Regions from separate parts of the Variovorax sp. HW608 genome, predicted to be linked through region 2. Evidence: predicted binding sites of a transcription regulator. Region 2 holds the regulator's gene; each other region holds the start of a gene.
What was found. The regulator FNR, encoded in region 2, switches genes on or off when oxygen is low (the NO sensors DNR and NnrR bind a similar motif). The targets are predictions, from matches to a motif close to TTGATNNNNATCAA.

Region 1: the regulator FNR is predicted to act here: its motif matches at 2,230-2,243, upstream of VAR608DRAFT_RS30510 (TraR/DksA family transcriptional regulator).
Region 3: the regulator FNR is predicted to act here: its motif matches at 2,163-2,176, upstream of VAR608DRAFT_RS30530 (universal stress protein).
Region 4: the regulator FNR is predicted to act here: its motif matches at 2,482-2,495, upstream of VAR608DRAFT_RS12635 (phytoene desaturase family protein).

What each region holds. Positions count from the first base shown of each region.
Region 1 is NZ_LT607803.1:6,452,100-6,456,291, forward strand. It holds gene VAR608DRAFT_RS30495 (carbohydrate kinase family protein) at 1-31, shown strand, start outside; gene VAR608DRAFT_RS30500 (SMP-30/gluconolactonase/LRE family protein) at 36-932, shown strand; gene VAR608DRAFT_RS30505 (winged helix-turn-helix domain-containing protein) at 967-1,713, opposite strand; gene VAR608DRAFT_RS30510 (TraR/DksA family transcriptional regulator) at 1,748-2,152, opposite strand; gene VAR608DRAFT_RS30515 (universal stress protein) at 2,320-3,180, shown strand; gene VAR608DRAFT_RS30520 (bifunctional aminoglycoside phosphotransferase/ATP-binding protein) at 3,203-4,192, shown strand, end outside.
Region 2 is NZ_LT607803.1:6,201,756-6,205,947, reverse strand. It holds gene ccoG (cytochrome c oxidase accessory protein CcoG) at 1-1,441, shown strand, start outside; gene VAR608DRAFT_RS29325 (FixH family protein) at 1,462-1,728, shown strand; gene fnr (fumarate/nitrate reduction transcriptional regulator Fnr) at 1,794-2,573, opposite strand; gene hemN (oxygen-independent coproporphyrinogen III oxidase) at 2,633-4,051, shown strand; gene VAR608DRAFT_RS29310 (sulfite exporter TauE/SafE family protein) at 4,055-4,192, shown strand, end outside.
Region 3 is NZ_LT607803.1:6,456,357-6,460,548, forward strand. It holds gene VAR608DRAFT_RS30520 (bifunctional aminoglycoside phosphotransferase/ATP-binding protein) at 1-436, shown strand, start outside; gene VAR608DRAFT_RS30525 (mechanosensitive ion channel family protein) at 410-2,086, opposite strand; gene VAR608DRAFT_RS30530 (universal stress protein) at 2,275-2,811, shown strand; gene VAR608DRAFT_RS30535 (hypothetical protein) at 2,929-3,609, shown strand; gene VAR608DRAFT_RS30540 (universal stress protein) at 3,725-4,192, shown strand, end outside.
Region 4 is NZ_LT607803.1:2,696,755-2,700,946, reverse strand. It holds gene VAR608DRAFT_RS12650 (DUF3313 domain-containing protein) at 1-77, shown strand, start outside; gene VAR608DRAFT_RS12645 (AI-2E family transporter) at 74-1,978, shown strand; gene VAR608DRAFT_RS12640 (pyridoxamine 5'-phosphate oxidase family protein) at 1,968-2,420, opposite strand; gene VAR608DRAFT_RS12635 (phytoene desaturase family protein) at 2,609-3,877, shown strand; gene VAR608DRAFT_RS12630 (FAD-dependent oxidoreductase) at 3,980-4,192, shown strand, end outside.

The DNA of each region.
Region 1 (4,192 bases), 250 kb from region 2:
GGACATGCCGCGGCGCGACGAGCTCGCCTGATGTGATGGACATCGAACGCCTGCCCGTCGAACCCTGCCTGCTCGGCGAATCGCCGCTGTGGCATCCGCGCGAGCAGGCGCTGTACTGGTGCGACATCCCGGGCCGCACCCTGCATCGCTATGACCCCGGCAGCCAGGCACACGCGAGCTGGGCCTTCGCGCACGATCTCGGCTGCTGCGCCGCCTGCGACGACGGCACGCTGATCGTGGCGCAGCGCGACAGCCTGCTCGGCTTCGATCCGGCGACCGGCGGGCGGACCGTGATGGCCAGCGCCCCCTACGACACGGCGTTCGAGCGCTTCAACGACGGCAAGACCGACCCGCGCGGCCGCTTCTGGGTCGGGACGATCTACGAACCACGCGACCAGCGTCTGGCATCGCTGTACCGGCTCGATCCGCAGGGCCTGCAGCGCGTCGCCGGCGACATCACGACCAGCAACGGCCTCGCCTTCAGTCCCGACGGCCGCACGATGTACTGGGCCGACACCAAGGCCCACACGGTCACCGCCTGGGACTACGACCTCAAGCGCGGCGAGCCCGCGAACCGCCGCATCTTCGCGCGCTTCGACCCACCGGCCGCACACCCGCCCTCCGGAGACTACGCCGGCCGGCCCGACGGCGCCGCCGTCGATTCGGAGGGCTGCTACTGGGTGGCGATGTTCGAAGGCGGCCGGGTGCTGCGCTACTCGCCAGAGGGCGAGTTGTTGCGCACGGTTCAGCTCCCCGTGCGTTGCCCGACCATGCCCTGCTTCGGAGGGGCGGACCTGCGCACCCTCTACATCACCACGGCGCGAGAGAAGCGGCCGGCCGACGAGCTGGCAGCCATGCCGTGGTCCGGCTGCGTTCTGCAACTGCGCGTCGATGTACCGGGACTTCCGGCCACCCTCGTGCGACAGCCATGACGGTCGCTGGCACGACCCGGCCACGGCTCCGGGTTCAGCCGGCTTCGACCTTCGCGACCAGGATGTAGCCTGCCCCGCGCACCGACTTGATGATCTGGGGGTTGCCCGGGTCGGCTTCGAGCTTGCGGCGCAGACGCCCGATCTGCACGTCGATGGTCCGGTCGAACGGGCCCGCCTCGCGCCCGCGCGTGGATTCGAGCAGGAAATCGCGCGACAGCACCCGGTTCGGGTGGCTTGCGAGCACGCTGAGCAGTTCGAACTCCCCGGTGGTCAGCACGGTCTCCGTGCCGTTCGGATCGAGCAGGCGTCGTGCGGCCGTGTCGAGCGCCCAGTTCGCAAAGCGCAGCACCTGCCCATTCGGGGCCGGCGGCGAAGCCACGGCCGGGGCAGCCGGCGGCGGGGCCGGCGCCACGCGCCGCAGCACGGCCTTGATGCGGGCCAGCAGCTCGCGCAGATCGAAGGGCTTGGTGACATAGTCGTCGGCCCCCACCTCCAGCCCCACCACCTTGTCCACCGCGTCGCCGCGGCCCGTCACGATGATGAGGCCGCAGTGCCAGTGTTCGCGCACGGTCCGGGCGATCGCGAAACCGTCCTCCCCCGGCAGGCCGAGGTCGAGCAGGAGCAGGGCCGGTGGATCGCTGGCCATCAACGCCATCAGGTCCGATCCCGAGTGGACCGCGCTGACGCGATAGCCCTGGGCGCTCAGGTAGACGGACAGCATGCGGGTGATCTCGACCTCGTCGTCGAGGACGGCGAGATGCGGGGTGGCGACTGTGTTCACCGGGCCATCGTAACCCGGCCGGCGGCCTTCGACTTCAGGTGCGGCGCTGCCTTTCGCTGGCCAGCTGGCAGGCGCCGCAGCGCAGCGCCGTCGGATAGGCCATGAGGCGCTCGCGCGGAATGCCTTCTGCGCAGTCCACGCACACGCCATAGCGGCCCTCGTCCATTCGCCGCAGGGCCTGCTCGATCTCACGCAGGCGCTGGCGATCGGCGTCGATCTCGGCGAAGCGCAGGTCCTCGCTGCGCTCCAGTTCCGCATCGTCCGCGTTGTCGTGGACCTCATGTTCGTACGACACGCGCTCCTGGAGGGGGTTCAGCGGCTCGGTGCGCCGACACAGCTCGTCCAGCGTGCGTTGCTTCAGGGTCTCGAGCTGCCTGCGCAAGGTCTGGCGGTCGAGCTCGGCCAACACGCCGCTTGGGACCGGTGCATCGGATTTCATGGCATTCCTTTCACATGGGGAGCGAGGCATGAGGCCCCCGCTTCGGCCCAATGTAGGGAAGACGCCGGCGTGCCGGTTTGTGCTGGATCAAACCGGAGTTCGACGCCCGGCCTTGACGAAGCGCAAACGCCGCCGGCGCCTGCGCGCGAAGATGCGGCATCGCATCCATGAAGAAGGGCACAGCGGTGAGCTACAAGACGATCCTGGTCCACCTCGACAACAGCAGCCGTTGCGCGGCGCGCATCGCCTTCACTGCGGCACTGGCGCACGAGCACGATGCCCACGTGGTCGGCCTGCTGCCGACGGGCCTCTACGAAGGCTCGATCCCGGCCGGCGCGATCGACACCGGTGCGGGCGATTTCATTGCGGAATCGGCCGCCTACCTGAAGCAGCGCGCCGAAGGCATCGCCGAGACCTTCCGCACGCAGATGAAGGCCTCGCGATCCGTCTCCTTCGAGTTGCGCCAGGTCGACGGCTTGACCACCGACGCATTGATCGAGCATGGGCGCACCAGCGATCTCGTGGTGCTCGGCCAGGAAGGCGGCGGCGACCGGACGGATACCCCCTCCCACGGGCTGGTGGGCGAGGTCATGCTGGGACTTGGCCGCCCCGTGGCGGTGGTGCCCTACGCCGGAGAGTTCAAGGCAGCCCCGCGCCGCGTCATGGTGGCCTGGAACGGTTCGCGCGAATCCGCGCTGGCCCTCGGCGCGGCCTTGCCGGTGCTGTCGCGCGCCGACCAGGTGACGCTGCTCCATGTCGCCGGGAAGGATGACACGGAGGACGCGCGGCCGATGATGCAGCTGCATCTCGCCGGCTGGCTCGACCGGCACGGCATCGCGGCCACGGTCGACCGCCTGGTCGGCGACGTGCCGATGTCCGACGCGCTGCTGTCACGGCTGTGCGACCTCCAGAGCGACATGCTCGTGATGGGCGGCTATGGCCACTCGCGCGTGCGCGAGCTGGTGCTGGGCGGGATGACGCGCGAGATCCTCGCGCACATGACCGTGCCCGTGCTGATGGCCCACTGACCCGGCGCCCGAGTCAGTGCACGTGCCAACCCCGGAACCAGACGGTCCGCCCCCGCGGGGCCGGCTGGCGGAGCACGCAGCCCTGGTGCGCGCGCTCGCGCTGCGACTGGGCGCGCGGGTGATCGAGACCCACATCTCCTGGATCCTGCTCACGCCCGCTCACGCCTACAAGCTGAAGAAGCCGGTGCGCCTCGCCTTCCTGGACTACGCCACGCTGCGCAAGCGGCGGCACTTCTGCCACGAGGAAGTGCGCGTGAACCGCCGCACGGCGCCTTCGCTGTACCTGGGTGTCGCACGCATCACGGGGAACCCATCGGCGCCCGAGATCGACGGCGCCGGGCCGGTGCTCGACTATGCCGTGCACATGCGACGTTTCGCCGATGGAGCCCTCTTCAGCGAGCGATTGGCCGCAGGCACGCTCACCGCGCGCGACGTGGACGAGCTTGCCGCCATGCTGGCCGCTGCGCACGCTGCAGCGCCCGTCCGGCGCCACGTAACCGCTGAGCACACGGGGCACGCGCCCCCGCTGCGCCGCGCCCTGGCTGCGCTCGAGGGCGTGCGCCCGATGCTCTCCGCCGCCGAGAGCGCAGGCCTGCAGGCGTGGCTCGAGGCAGGCGCCCGCAAGCTCGAGCCCGAATGGGTCTCGCGCCGCCGCAGCGGCCATGTCCGCGAATGCCACGGCGACCTTCACCTGGACAACATCGTCGACCTCGACGGGGCGGTCGCCGGCTTCGACGCCATCGAGTTCGACCCCGCGCTGCGATGGATCGACGTTGCGGAAGATGCAGCGTTTCCGGCGATGGACTTCGCGGCGCGCGGGCGGCCGGACTTCGCCTGGCGATTCCTCAACGCATGGCTCGACGCCACCGGCGAGCAGCAAGCCGCAGGCGTGCTGCGCTACGCGCTCGTCTACCGGGCACTGGTGCGCGCCCAGGTCGAGCACCTGCGCGCGGGCCGCTGCGCCGCGGCAACGGCCTACGTCCGCGCGGCACTCGAATGGTCGCACCCGGCC
Region 2 (4,192 bases):
GCGGGATTCCGCTTCGCCGCCACCAAGCAGCGCGCCGCGCCGCGTGATCCCGATCGCGGCGGCCGAGAAGAGCGTGGGCCTGTACGAGGCGCACAAGAAGGTCTACCCACGCTCCATCGACGGCGTCTTCGCGCGCTGGCGCTGGGTCATGGTGTTCGTCACCCAACTGGTGTTCTACGGCATGCCGTGGCTCGAGTGGGGGCAGCGGCAGGCGGTGCTCTTCGACCTGGCCACGCGGCGCTTCTACATCTTCGGGCTGGTGCTCTATCCGCAGGACCTGATCTACCTGACGGGGCTCTTGGTCATCTCGGCGCTCTCGCTCTTCCTCTTCACCGCGGTGGCGGGGCGCCTGTGGTGCGGCTATACCTGTCCGCAGACGGTCTATGCGGAGATCTTCCTGTGGATCGAGCAGAAGATCGAAGGCAACCGCGCCGCGCGCATGCGGCTGGACGACGGCGAGCTCTCGATCGAGAAGCTGGTCAAGAAGTGGTTCAAGCACGTGGTGTGGCTCGGCATCGCGGTGTGGACCGGCTTCACTTTCGTCGGCTACTTCACGCCGATACGCGATCTCGGCCTGGACTTCCTGCAGACGCGCATGAGCGGCTGGGAAGTCTTCTGGGTGCTGTTCTACGCCTTCGCGACCTATGGCAATGCGGGCTTCATGCGCGAGCAGGTCTGCAAGTACATGTGCCCGTACGCGCGCTTCCAGAGCGCGATGTTCGACCGCGACACGCTGATCGTGAGCTACGACACCGAGCGCGGCGAGCCTCGCGGCGTGCGGGCCAAGGGCGCGGATGCGCGGGCGCTGGGGCAGGGCGACTGCATCGACTGCTCGCTGTGCGTGCAGGTGTGTCCGACCGGCATCGACATCCGGCAGGGCCTGCAGTACGAGTGCATCGGCTGCGGCCTGTGCGTGGACGCCTGCAACACGGTGATGGACAAGCTCGCCTCGCCGCGCGGCCTGATCCGCTACGCCACGCAGAACAGCATGGCGGGGCACTGGTCATCGCGGCAGATGTTGCGCCGCGTGCTGCGGCCGCGGGTGCTGATCTACAGCGGCGTCCTGGTCGCGCTGTGCATCGGCCTGCTGGCCAGCCTGGTGATCCGCACGCCGCTCAAGGTGGACGTGGTGCGCGATCGCGGCACGCTGGCGCGCATCGCCGAAGGCGGCCGGATCGAGAACGTGTACCGCCTGCAGATCATGAACGCGACCGAAAAGACGCAGCACTACCGCATCGAGGCTCGCGGTCTCGACGGACTGCGCGCGTCGCCCGAACAGCCTGTGGAAGTGGGGCCTGCGCAGTCGCGCTGGGTCGCGGTGCGCCTCCAACTGCCGTATGGCGGCGCGGAGCCGGGTTCGCACCCGGTGTATTTCGACGTCCGCGCCGCCGAGGGCGGGGCGCAGGTTTCGGAGAAGGCGACCTTCATGGTGCCCCGTTGATGCGATTCAAGGAGATGACGATGAACGCAACGAACAAGAACGATGCAGTCACCAGCCAACCCTGGTGGCGCTACCCGCTGCTGTGGATGGTCCTGGCCGGTCCGGCGGTGGTGGTGGTCGCGAGCTTCGTCACGCTGTGGCTGGCCATGCGCTCGCCGGACCCGGTCGTCGCCGAGGACTACTATCGGCAGGGCATCGAAATCAACAAGACCCTGGCCGACAAGAAGCTGATGCCGGCCTTGAGCGGCCGCAACCATGCCGCGACGCCGGCGGACGATGTGCGGTGAAGGGTGCACCCAGCGGCCCGGCAGGGCCGGTTCCGCAGGTGTCTTGGATTGGTGGGCGGCGCCGATCAGCAGGCGGCCGGCGTGATGAGCCGGCGCAGGCCCTCGGCATCGACGATGCGCAGGTTGCGCTGCTGGACCTCGATGAGCCCCTCTTCCATGAACTTGGAGAGGGTGCGGCTCACGGTTTCGAGCTTGAGCCCGAGGTAGCTGCCGATCTCCTCGCGCGTCATGCGCAGCACGAGTTCGGAGCGCGAGAAGCCGCGCGCATGCAGGCGCTGCGCGAGATTGAGGAGGAAGGCCGCGAGGCGCTCTTCGGCGCGCATGCTGCCCAGCAGCATCATCACGCCGTGCTCGCGCACGATCTCGCGGCTCATGATCTGGTGCACGTGCCGTTGCAGCGCGGTCACCTCGCGCGAAAGCTCCTCGATGCGGTCGAAGGGCATCACGCAGACTTCGGAATCCTCCAGCGCCACCGCGTCGCAGGTGTGCTGGTCGTTGACGATGCCGTCGAGGCCGATGATCTCGCCGGCCATCTGGAAGCCCGTTACCTGGTCGCGGCCGTCCTGGCTCGCCACCCGGGTCTTGAAGACGCCGGTGCGGATCGCGTAGAGCGAGGTGAAGCGATCGCCGTTGCGAAAGAGCATCTCGCGGCGGCGGACCTTGCGCCGTTTGGCCACGATGTCGTCGATGCGTTGGAGCTCGGAGGGATCCAGCCCTACCGGCATGCAGAGCTCCCGCAGGTTGCAGCTCGAGCAGGCAACCTTGATGTTTTCGATTTTCATTGATGTACGTCGAGTATGTTGTTGATTCTGAAGCCGGGCGTGGCCGCGGGTGTTGATCCGCATCAATGATCGAGGAGCGTCCTGGCGGCATAGTGGCCGCAGACCGCCTTTGATCGCCTGCGATGAACTCTTTCCCTGCATTCGCGACCGCTTCACCTTCCCTGGAGCTGCCGTCGCCTGCCGTACTGCGGCGTTTCGACGTCTCCGGTCCACGTTATACCTCCTACCCGACGGCCGATCGATTCGTGGATGCTTTCACGGCCGACGACTACATCCAGGCGCTGCACCAGCGCAGCGCCACCGGGATGCACGGGCGGCCGCTCTCGCTGTACGTGCACCTGCCGTTCTGCGAATCGCTCTGTTACTACTGCGCGTGCAACAAGATCGTCACCCGCCACAAGCACTGGGCGGTCGAATACCTCGACTACCTGGAGCGCGAGCTGGCGCTGCAGGTCGCTGCGCTGGGTCGGGGGGCGGTGGTCAGCCAGGTGCATCTGGGGGGCGGCACGCCGACCTTCCTCGACGACGAGGGCCTCGGCAGGCTGCTCGCGATGCTCGGGCGCGAATTCACGCTTTCGCCGGAGCGGGAACAATCCATCGAGATCGACCCGCGCACCGTGGACGGCGCCCGGCTCGAGCGGCTGGCCAGGCTCGGCTTCAACCGGCTGAGCTTCGGCGTGCAGGATTTCGACCCGGACGTGCAGAAGGCGGTGCACCGCATCCAGCCCGCGGCCGAGGTCTTCGACCTGATGGCGAGCGCGCGTTCGCTGGGATTCCGCTCGATCAACATCGATCTCATCTACGGGCTGCCCAAGCAGAGCCGGGCCTCTTTCGACCGCACGCTCGCGCAGGTGTGCGACCTGCGGCCGGACCGGATCGCGCTCTATGCCTATGCGCATCTGCCGGAGCGCTTCAAGCCGCAGCGGCGCATCGCGGCAGAGGATCTGCCGGACGCGAAGACCAAGGTCGAGATGCTGTCGCGGGCGATCGCCGCCTTCACCGCCGCCGGCTACGTCTACATCGGCATGGACCATTTCGCGCTGCCGGACGACCCGCTCGCGATCGCCAAGCGGCAGGGCCGCCTGCATCGCAATTTCCAGGGCTACAGCACACAGCCGGACTGCGACCTGGTGGCGCTGGGCGTTTCGGCCATCGGGCGCGTCGGCGCGACCTACAGCCAGAACGCCAAGACGCTCGAGGAGTACTACGACCTGGTCGACCAGGGCCGCATTCCGGTGGTGCGCGGTCTGGCGCTCACACGGGACGATGTGCTTCGCCGGGCGGTGATCATGGCCATCATGTGCCAGGGCCAAGTGGACTTCGAGACCATCAGCCTCGCGCACCTGATCGATTTCAAGGACCATTTCGCGCACGAGCTCGCCGCGCTCGGACCGCTGGCCGCGCAGGGACTGGTGCGCGTGAGCGAGCGCGACCTCGAAGTCACGCCCACCGGCTGGTTCTTCGTGCGCGCCATCGCGATGGCGTTCGATCGCTACCTGCAGGCCGATCGCAACCGGTCGCGCTTCTCGCGGATCGTCTGAAGGATGCAGACCGGATTGCTCGGAGCGGGGCTCCTCATGGGGCTGGCCGGCGGGCCGCACTGCGTCGCGATGTGCGGCGCGGCCTGCGCTGGCGTCATCCGGATCGTGCGAGCGCCCGAAGGCGGTGCCGCTGCGCTGACC
Region 3 (4,192 bases), 250 kb from region 2:
GCTGGAGCAGCATGGGGCGATCCGCGTGCGCTCCGACGTGGAACGCAAGCGCCTGTTCGGCCTGGGTGCGCTCGAGAGCTCGCGCGCGCACGGGCTCGACATCTATTCGCGCGAGGCGACGGCGCGCACCTACGAGCAGCTCTTCGCGCTCGCGCGCACCCTCCTCGGCGCGGGCTTCAGCGTGGTGATCGATGCGGCTTTCCTGCGTCGCGCCGAGCGCGACGCGGCACATGAACTCGCACGCCGGTGCGGCGTGCGGTTCCAGATCCTCGCCTGCCAGGCACCGGATGGGGTCCTGCGCGAGCGCCTCGCCGCCCGCACATCCGATGCCTCGGAGGCCGACGCCGCCGTGCTGCGGCAGTTGCGCGCGGCCGCCGAGCCGCTCGCAGCCGACGAGCCCCTCCTGCCCTCACCCCTGGCGGCCGCGCACGGATGACACCTGCGGGCCCGGCGAGGCGGGGCTCGCGTACCACTGCGTCTTCGGCACCACGACCGCGTGGTCCGGCTGGCCCAGGAAGTGCGGCGACATGATCTGGACACCGTGCTCGTTGAAGGCGTCCTGGATGCTCTCGTGAAGGGCCGAAAGGATCGGGATGCGGTCCGGCGGGTTCTCGATGCTGGCGAACAGCTCGTATTCGACGTAGAAGTCCGACAGCGCGCGCTGGTAGACGTAGGGCTCCGGCGTCGCGCGCACGCCGCGGGTCCTGCGCGCCGCGTCGATCAGCAGTGCATGCACCTGCCGCCAGGGCGCGTCGTAGCCGATGGTGACCTTGGTGCTGAGCAGCGTGCCGTGCGTGCCCGAGAGCTTCGAATAGTTGTGGATCGGACTGGAGATCACGACCGAATTCGGGATCGTGATTTCGTCGTTGCGCACGTTGACGATCTTGGTCGCGAGCGAGGCCACCTCGGTGACCACGCCCTGCACGCCGTTGATGTCGACGAAGTCGCCCTTGTGCAGCGAGCGCGAGTAGATGACGACCAGCCCGCTCATGAGTTGCGTGACCAGCCCGGTGGACCCGAGCGTGATCATCAGGCCGAACAGGACCGAGAGTCCCTTGAACACATCGCTGCTCGCGCCGGGCAGGAAAGGATAGGCCACTGCGATGCCGACGCACCAGGCAAAGACCGTGAAGATGCGGCGGGTCGCGCTCACGGTCTCGGGGTGGAACAGCGGCAGGCGCAGGCGGCCCTTCTGCAGCGCATCGAACAGGTAGCCCAGCAGGTCGACGACCAGGCGTGTGAATGCGAGGACGATCACGACGGTTGCAAACCCCGGCAGGCTGTCCAGCGCGCCCTCGGCCAGCCAGGAGAGCTTGTGCACCAGCCAATCGCCGAGATCGCGCGCGATCGGCGCCGTGGCCACGAAGCTGCCGAGCACGAAGTGCGCCCATGAATAGGTGAGCGCGAGCAGGACGATCCATTGGAGCACCTGCAGGACAACGACCGCCACCCTGGCGAGGAATTCGCGCCAGTCGACGTGGGAAAAGCGTGCCGCGAGCACGTCCCGCCTCTTTTCCATCAGCACCACCACCCGGGCCATGACCCGATAGGCGCCCCAGACCAACGCAACGAAGAGCAAGGTGGCACCAGCCGACCGCAACAGGCCTTGCAGCAACAGCGGCCTGCTGCGCATCTCGCCCCATGCGGCGTGGACCTCCTCCATGTGGTCGCGCGTCTGGGCGACCAGGGCGTCGAAATCCTGCTTGGTGTCGGCGTCGACGTCACCCTCGACCACCGAGAACAAGGGAAGGTCGCCGACCAGGAACTGCACGCCGCGGCCGCCGCCGGACTGGAACTGCACGGTATTGATCGGCAGCGCAACCGCCTCGTCCGGCAACGCCTCCAGGCGTTCGCGGGCCCGCCGCACGCGCGCCTGCGGCGTCATGCCGGCGATGCGCCCCCGCATCGTGAGGATGTCGCGATGGAGTATGCGCAGCGTGGCGGCTTCGTCGGGCTGGGCGGCGGCGGATGGCGCCGACGCCTTCGATGCGAGGTCCCCGGCATCCGCCGCGGCCTGGCAGGTGGCGCTGAAGGCAAGCAGCCATCCCGCCACAAGGGTCGCCAACATCGAAGTCATGCTGCTCATGGTCTCGTCCGGTGCGCCGCGTGGGCCTTGCCCTCCCTGGGTCGTTCGATGCTATTTTGGCGGATATCGCTGCCGCTTGATCCGGATCAAGCGGCATCGGCCCCTGCGGCGCTTGACCTGCGTCAATCGCGATCGCGGGCTGCGCGCCATACTGGGGCTCGTTCAAGAACACCCACAAGGAGCACGCCATGTACCAGCAGATTCTCGTCCCCGTCGACGGCAGCGCGACCTCGATGCAGGGCCTCGAGCAGGCCATCGACATGGCGCGACTCGTCAACGGCAGGCTGCGGCTGATCCACGTGGTCGACGAGCTGTCCGCCGCCTTTGCGATGGACGCCTATTCCGGCTATGTCGGCGACTGGGTGGGCCTGCTGCGCGAGAACGGCAGCAAGCTCCTGGCCGAATGCCGGCAGAAGGCCCTGGCCGCCGGCATCGCAGCGGACACGATACTGCGCGACAACCTCGACGGCTCGGTGCCCGAGCTCGTCACGAAGGAGGCCGCGAGCTGGCCGGCCGATCTGATCGTGCTGGGCACCCACGGCCGCCGCGGGGCGAAGCGCCTGTTCCTCGGCAGCAGCGCCGAGCAGATCCTGCGCATCGCGCCCGTCCCCATCCTGCTGGTGCGCGCGATCGAACAGCCGACCGAGGGCGAAAAGACGGAGGCGGAGGCCGGGCGCAAGCCGCTTCGCGTGACGCTGCCCAGCGGCGCGCTGGCGATCGAATGAGCCACGGGCGCCTGTCAGGCGCTTGAGGACGCATCGATATTGAGCGGCGTCAAGTCCGCCCGTCGCAACCGGCGTAGCGTTGGCCGCGTGATCGCCTCTCATGCCGTGCGACCTCCGGTGGCCGACCCCCTGTCTTCCGCCGGGATTGCCTCCCTCATTGCGACCGCCGAGCAACTGCGGCGGCCCGCAGCCGCGCGTCCGCTGCGCGGCAAGAACCTCGCGCTGCTGCGTCCGGATGCCTCCGCCGGGCCGTCGAGCCTGCAACATGCCGCCGAGGAAATCGGCGCCCGCGTGGCCATGCTGGAATTTCCCCGCCCCGCGCGGACCCGCCAAGCAGACGAGGAGGTCGGTACGCTGGCCCGTCTGCTCGGCCGCATGTACGACGGCATCGATTGCGCCGATCTCCATGCCTCGATCCGGCGGCTGATCGAGTCGCAGGCCGGCGTGCCGGTGTTCCCCGGCCTGGAACTCGATACCCATCCGGCCCGGGTGATCGCGGACCTCTGGACGCTCTGCGAGCACCAGGGCCCGGGCGACCGGCGGATCGTCTTCATCGGCAACGGACGCAGGGCGCGGGCCCGGATGTTCATGGCCGCGGCCCGCGCGATGGGCGTCGCGATCCTCACGAAGACCCGCGCCGAGGGCGGCGGCGAGAAGATGGCGGCGGTCGCGGACGCCTCCGGGCCCGGCCGCTGGGTCCTGTGGATCGGCGACATGGCGGTCGACGACGAAGCCGCGCAGGACAACCACCGCCGCATCATGCAGGCCGTGCTGGTCGACGCCTTGCGCAGCGCCTGAGTCTTTCGTCGGGCGGCACCCGATGACCCTCGTTTGCGCCAGATCAAGCGCGTCCTTCGCTGCCCTTTCGATACTGGGCGCATCGCATTACCTGCACCGCACCGAAGGAGGCTCCATGTACCAACGCATCCTGGTCCCCGTCGACGGCAGCCCGGTCTCGCAGCACGGACTCGAAGAGGCCATCCGCCTCGCCCAGCTGACCCATGGCCGGCTGCGGCTGGTCCATGTCGTCGACGACCTGTCGCTGGCCCTCGCCATGGACGCTCAGTCCGGCACGCCGGGAAAGTGGCTTCAGGCCGCACGCGACGACGGTGCGCGTGTCATCGAGGACGCGAAGCGCAGCGCACTGGCGGCCGGCGTCGAGGTCGAGACCGCGCTGCACGAACGCTACACCGCGACGGCATACCCCGCGGTCATCTCTGAATCCCCGGTCCAGGACGTCGTCATCACGGAAGCCACGCAATGGCGTGCCGACCTGATCGTGCTCGGCACGCACGGGCGCCGCGGCGTCTCGCGGCTCGTCATGGGAAGCAGCGCGGAACAGATTCTTCGCCTCGCACCCGTGCCGGTCCTGCTGGTGCGT
Region 4 (4,192 bases), 3.5 Mb from region 2:
CGGGCATGGGTTCGATGGCGGCCGCCGAGGTTGGGGTCCAGAAGGGCGCCGAGCAGTTGGTCGAGTACCTGCGATGAACCGAGGATGGCCGAGGCGATTCCCACGCACCTGGAGCATCGCGCTCATCGTGCTGGCAATGTCGGCTGCGCTCGGCCTGCTCTATCTCGGCCGGTCGATCCTCGTACCGGTGACCCTGGCAGTCTTGCTGTGCTTCGCAGTCAACCCTCTGGTCCGGCGGCTGCGCGTCTTCGGACTGGGGCATGTCTCATCGGTGTTGGGAGCCGTAGCGTCCGCTGCCCTGGTCATCGCACTGCTGGCTACGCTGATCGGTGTGCATGCCATCCGGATGGCATCTCATCTGCCTGCATACCAGGCGACGCTCGAGCGCAATTTGCGCTCGCTGCGTCTCGTTGCGTTGTCGCCGATCGAGAAGACCTGGGACGCCGCTGAAGCGCTCTTCAACCCGGCCAGCAAGGTCGGGGCCAATGCCGCCGAACCGACGACAAGAGTCGTCCGTTCCGGAGTCGATGGAAAATCGTCGGAAGGCGTCCTCCAACCCAAGCCCGACCCGATGGAGCGCCTCGGCCGACTTCTTTCATGGGTCGCTGGTCCGATCGGCAGCGCTGGCATCACGATCGTCGTCCTTGTCTTCCTGCTGCTGGAGCGGGAATCCCTGCGGGACCGCTTCATACGACTCATGGGCGGCGATCTGCGGGCGACGACCTTGGCCATCAACGACGCCGGCGACAGGCTTTCTCGCTATCTGGCGCGCCAGATAGCGGTCAACATCTGCTTCGGGCTTGTCATCTGGGTAGCGCTCGCTGCCACGGGCTTGCCGGAGGCGGCGCTGATTGCAGCGATCACAGCCATTCTGCGGTTCGTGCCCTATGTCGGAGTGCTCGCGGCAGCTTTGCTGGCCATGCTTCTGGCCCTGGGTGCGGCCGAGAATTGGACCCTGATGCTGACGACGGGCGCCGTGTTCCTGACGGCCGACCTGGTCACCTCCCACGTCATCGAGCCCCGTGTCTACGGTCAGGCGACGGGGCTCTCTCCTTTGTCCATCGTGCTGGCCACGCTCTTCTGGGGCTGGCTGTGGGGGGCGGTCGGCGTGATCATCGCGACGCCGCTGACCTTGTGTCTGGCGGTAGCCGGCCGCCACGCCGAGTCGCTGGGCTTCCTCGACGTCGTGCTCGGGGATGGCCCGGCGCTGACGATGGCGCAGAAGTTCTACCAGCGGGCTCTGTCCGGCGACTCGGAGGAGATCATCGCCGGGGCACGCGAATACCTGCGGCGGGGATCGTTCGCCAGGTACTGTGACAGCGTGCTGGTGCCTGCGATTCAGCTGGGCCGCGCCGACTACCTCAAGGGACAGACCACGCTGCGGCAACAGGCCCAACTTCGCAGCACGATCGTGCAGGTCGTCGAAGCCCTCGACGGTGCCAAGCGTGATCGCGCCATGAGTCCAAAGCCGATGTCCGTGCTCGAGGAAGCGAGTTCGGCGCGCTTGCTGCGGCAGAGGCGGATGCTCCGCGAACACCCGCAGACGGGCGAACAACCCGGCGATCACTCCGTTGTCGTCTGCGTGGGCATGGGCGGGCCGGGCGATGACCTGGTGACCGAGATCCTTGTTCGAATGCTGCGAAGCCTGCGTCTGGACGCACGAGATCTGACGATTGAAGATTTGCGCTCCCTGAAATATTCGCGAATGCCTGAGACAACGATCCGCGTCATTTGCCTGGTCACGATGACCGGTGGTGCGAGCCCGGAGACCGGGATAAGACTGGCGCGTGAACTGCGTTTGGAGACTTCCGATGCTCACATCGCGGCGCTCGTTCTGCCTGGGCAAGCCGAGGCGACGGGGCAGGCCAAGGCCGAGTTTCGCGAGAGCGTGGACCATATTGCCAGCTCGTACGAGCAGCTGGTGCTGGATCTGCAAGCGCAAGCAGGGAGCGTCAGCGCCGTAGGCATCAGCAAGTGACGAGATCCGTATGCCCAAAGCCCTTCGAGTAGTCGAGCACGGAAATGACCGTGGGCGTGATGCGGAACAGGCGAACCTCGTCCGGGCTCGGCATCTTCATCGGCAGGGGCGGGGCGTCCGGGTATTTCAGCGGCAGCATGCGCAGGACTTTCTCCGCTTCGGCCCGGTCATTCACCGCCTGCGCGCGTCCTGCCATCGACAGGCCGGTGATCGCCATCAAGTCCGCCGTGTCGTGATCGATCGTCAGCGAGACGCGGTCATCGCGCGCCAGGTTGCCTGCCTTCTGACTGTCCAGCCCGCAGAGAAAGTACAGGGTCAGGCCATCGTTCACGTAGCCGACGGTCGTGGCCTGCGGCCAGCCATCCGGGCGCAGCGTCGCGATGGTCATGATCCGATGTTGATCCAGCAGCGCCAGGATCTTCCGTCTCATTTCGTCGTCCATGCGTGACCTCCAGAGGAAGGAGCGTTCCCCTGCATTTTTGGATTTGTCGAGCCGCGCGGCCTTGACCGCGATCAAGGCCCTGGGGCTTGGGCTTGCACTGCCTTGCGGTGCGTCAAACGGTCATTCGCGCGGCGGAGCGATGCTGCGCGCCTGGGCCACGCAGTCGCGGTGGCAGCCGGAGGCCGCATGTGGGACGCCATCGTGACATCGTCCGATTGCCCGGCTTCGAGTTTGGCATCCTGCACCCGGAATCGGCCTACCGCGAAGCGCTCGTTGCGCGCTTTCCGCAGCAGGAACGCGCCATTGGACACTGGTTCGAATCCTGCGATGCGGCGCGTCGCACCGCCATGCAGCTCTTCGCCTCGCATGCCATGCCGCACTGGGTGGCCTGGGCCCTGAGCCTCTGGCGCGGAGCCGATGCCGAGCATTGGACGCGGCGTACGCTGGCCGACGAGCTGGCGCTGATCTCCGACCCCGAGCTACGGGCGGTGCTGGGCGCGCGCTGGGCCGACTACGGCGCACCGCCGGCGCAGGCGCCGTTTGCGATGCATGCCCTGGTCACCGGCGCCTACAACGGCGGCGCCTATTACCCGATAGGAGGTCCGGCTCGCTTCGCGCAATGCCTGCAGCCGGTGATCGAGGCCGCCGGTGGCGCTTTGAGCCTGGGCTGCGATGTGCAGCGCATCACGACCGAGGGCGGGCGCGTGAGTGGCGTGGTCTACGCGATGGGCGGCGAGCAACACGTGGCGTCGAGCCCGCGACTGATTTCCGCCATGGGCGTCGGCAACACCGTGGCCTGTCTGGCGCCCGATGTCGCCGCCGGCTGGCAACAGACCATCCAGGCGCTGGCCCCGGGGCTGTCCTGCATCTCGCTGTTCGTCGGGCTGGAGGGCGACCTGCGAGCGGCCGGTGCGAGCAGCGCAAACCACTGGATCTTCGAGGGTGACGCCATCGGCAGCCTTTGGCAACGACCGGCCGACGAAGATGCGCCCGGCATCTTCGTGGCCTTTCCGTCGCTGAAGGACCCGGAAAGCCGCGGCAGGCCGACCGCCGAGTTGGTGGCCATGGTCGATCCGCATGTCTTCGCGCCCTGGCTGGCGCGGCCGGACGGCGAGCGGCCGCAGGATTACCTCGCGCTGGAGGCCCGGATCGAGGAGAGGCTGCTGTCGCAGTTCCTGCGCCACTTCCCGGCGCTCAAGCCCATGCTGCGCTTCCACGAGTTGTCGACGCCGCTCACGCAGCGGCGCTATGTGCGTTCTCCGGGCGGCGCCATGTATGGCATCGAGATGAGCGCCGGGCGGCTGACCAGCCCGGCCTTGCATGTGCGCACGCCCCTGCCTGGCTTGTTGCTGGCGGGGCAGGACGTGGTCAGTCCGGGCGTGCAAGGCGCCTTCATGGGCGGCCTGCTCGCGGCCGCCTCGCTGGAGCCGGCGCTGTGGGCCAGCCTGGGCCGATGAAGACAAGACCCTGAGCGACCGGTGGGAGTGGCACATCTTGCCAATTCATACAAAGGTTCTCTACGATCGCGCCTCACACAACAATGGGATCGAGGAGTCTTCATGGGCAAATCGGTGGCGGTGCTGGGTGGGGGAATCGGCGGTCTGACGGCGGCGCACGAGCTGCTCGAACGCGGATTCGAGGTCACGGTTTACGAACTCAAGACCATCCCTGGAGGCAAGTCGCGCACCTTGCCTGCGACGGGCACCGGTGTGGGAGGGCGGCCCGACCTGCCTGGCGAGCATGGCTTTCGCTTCATCCCGGCCTTCTATCGG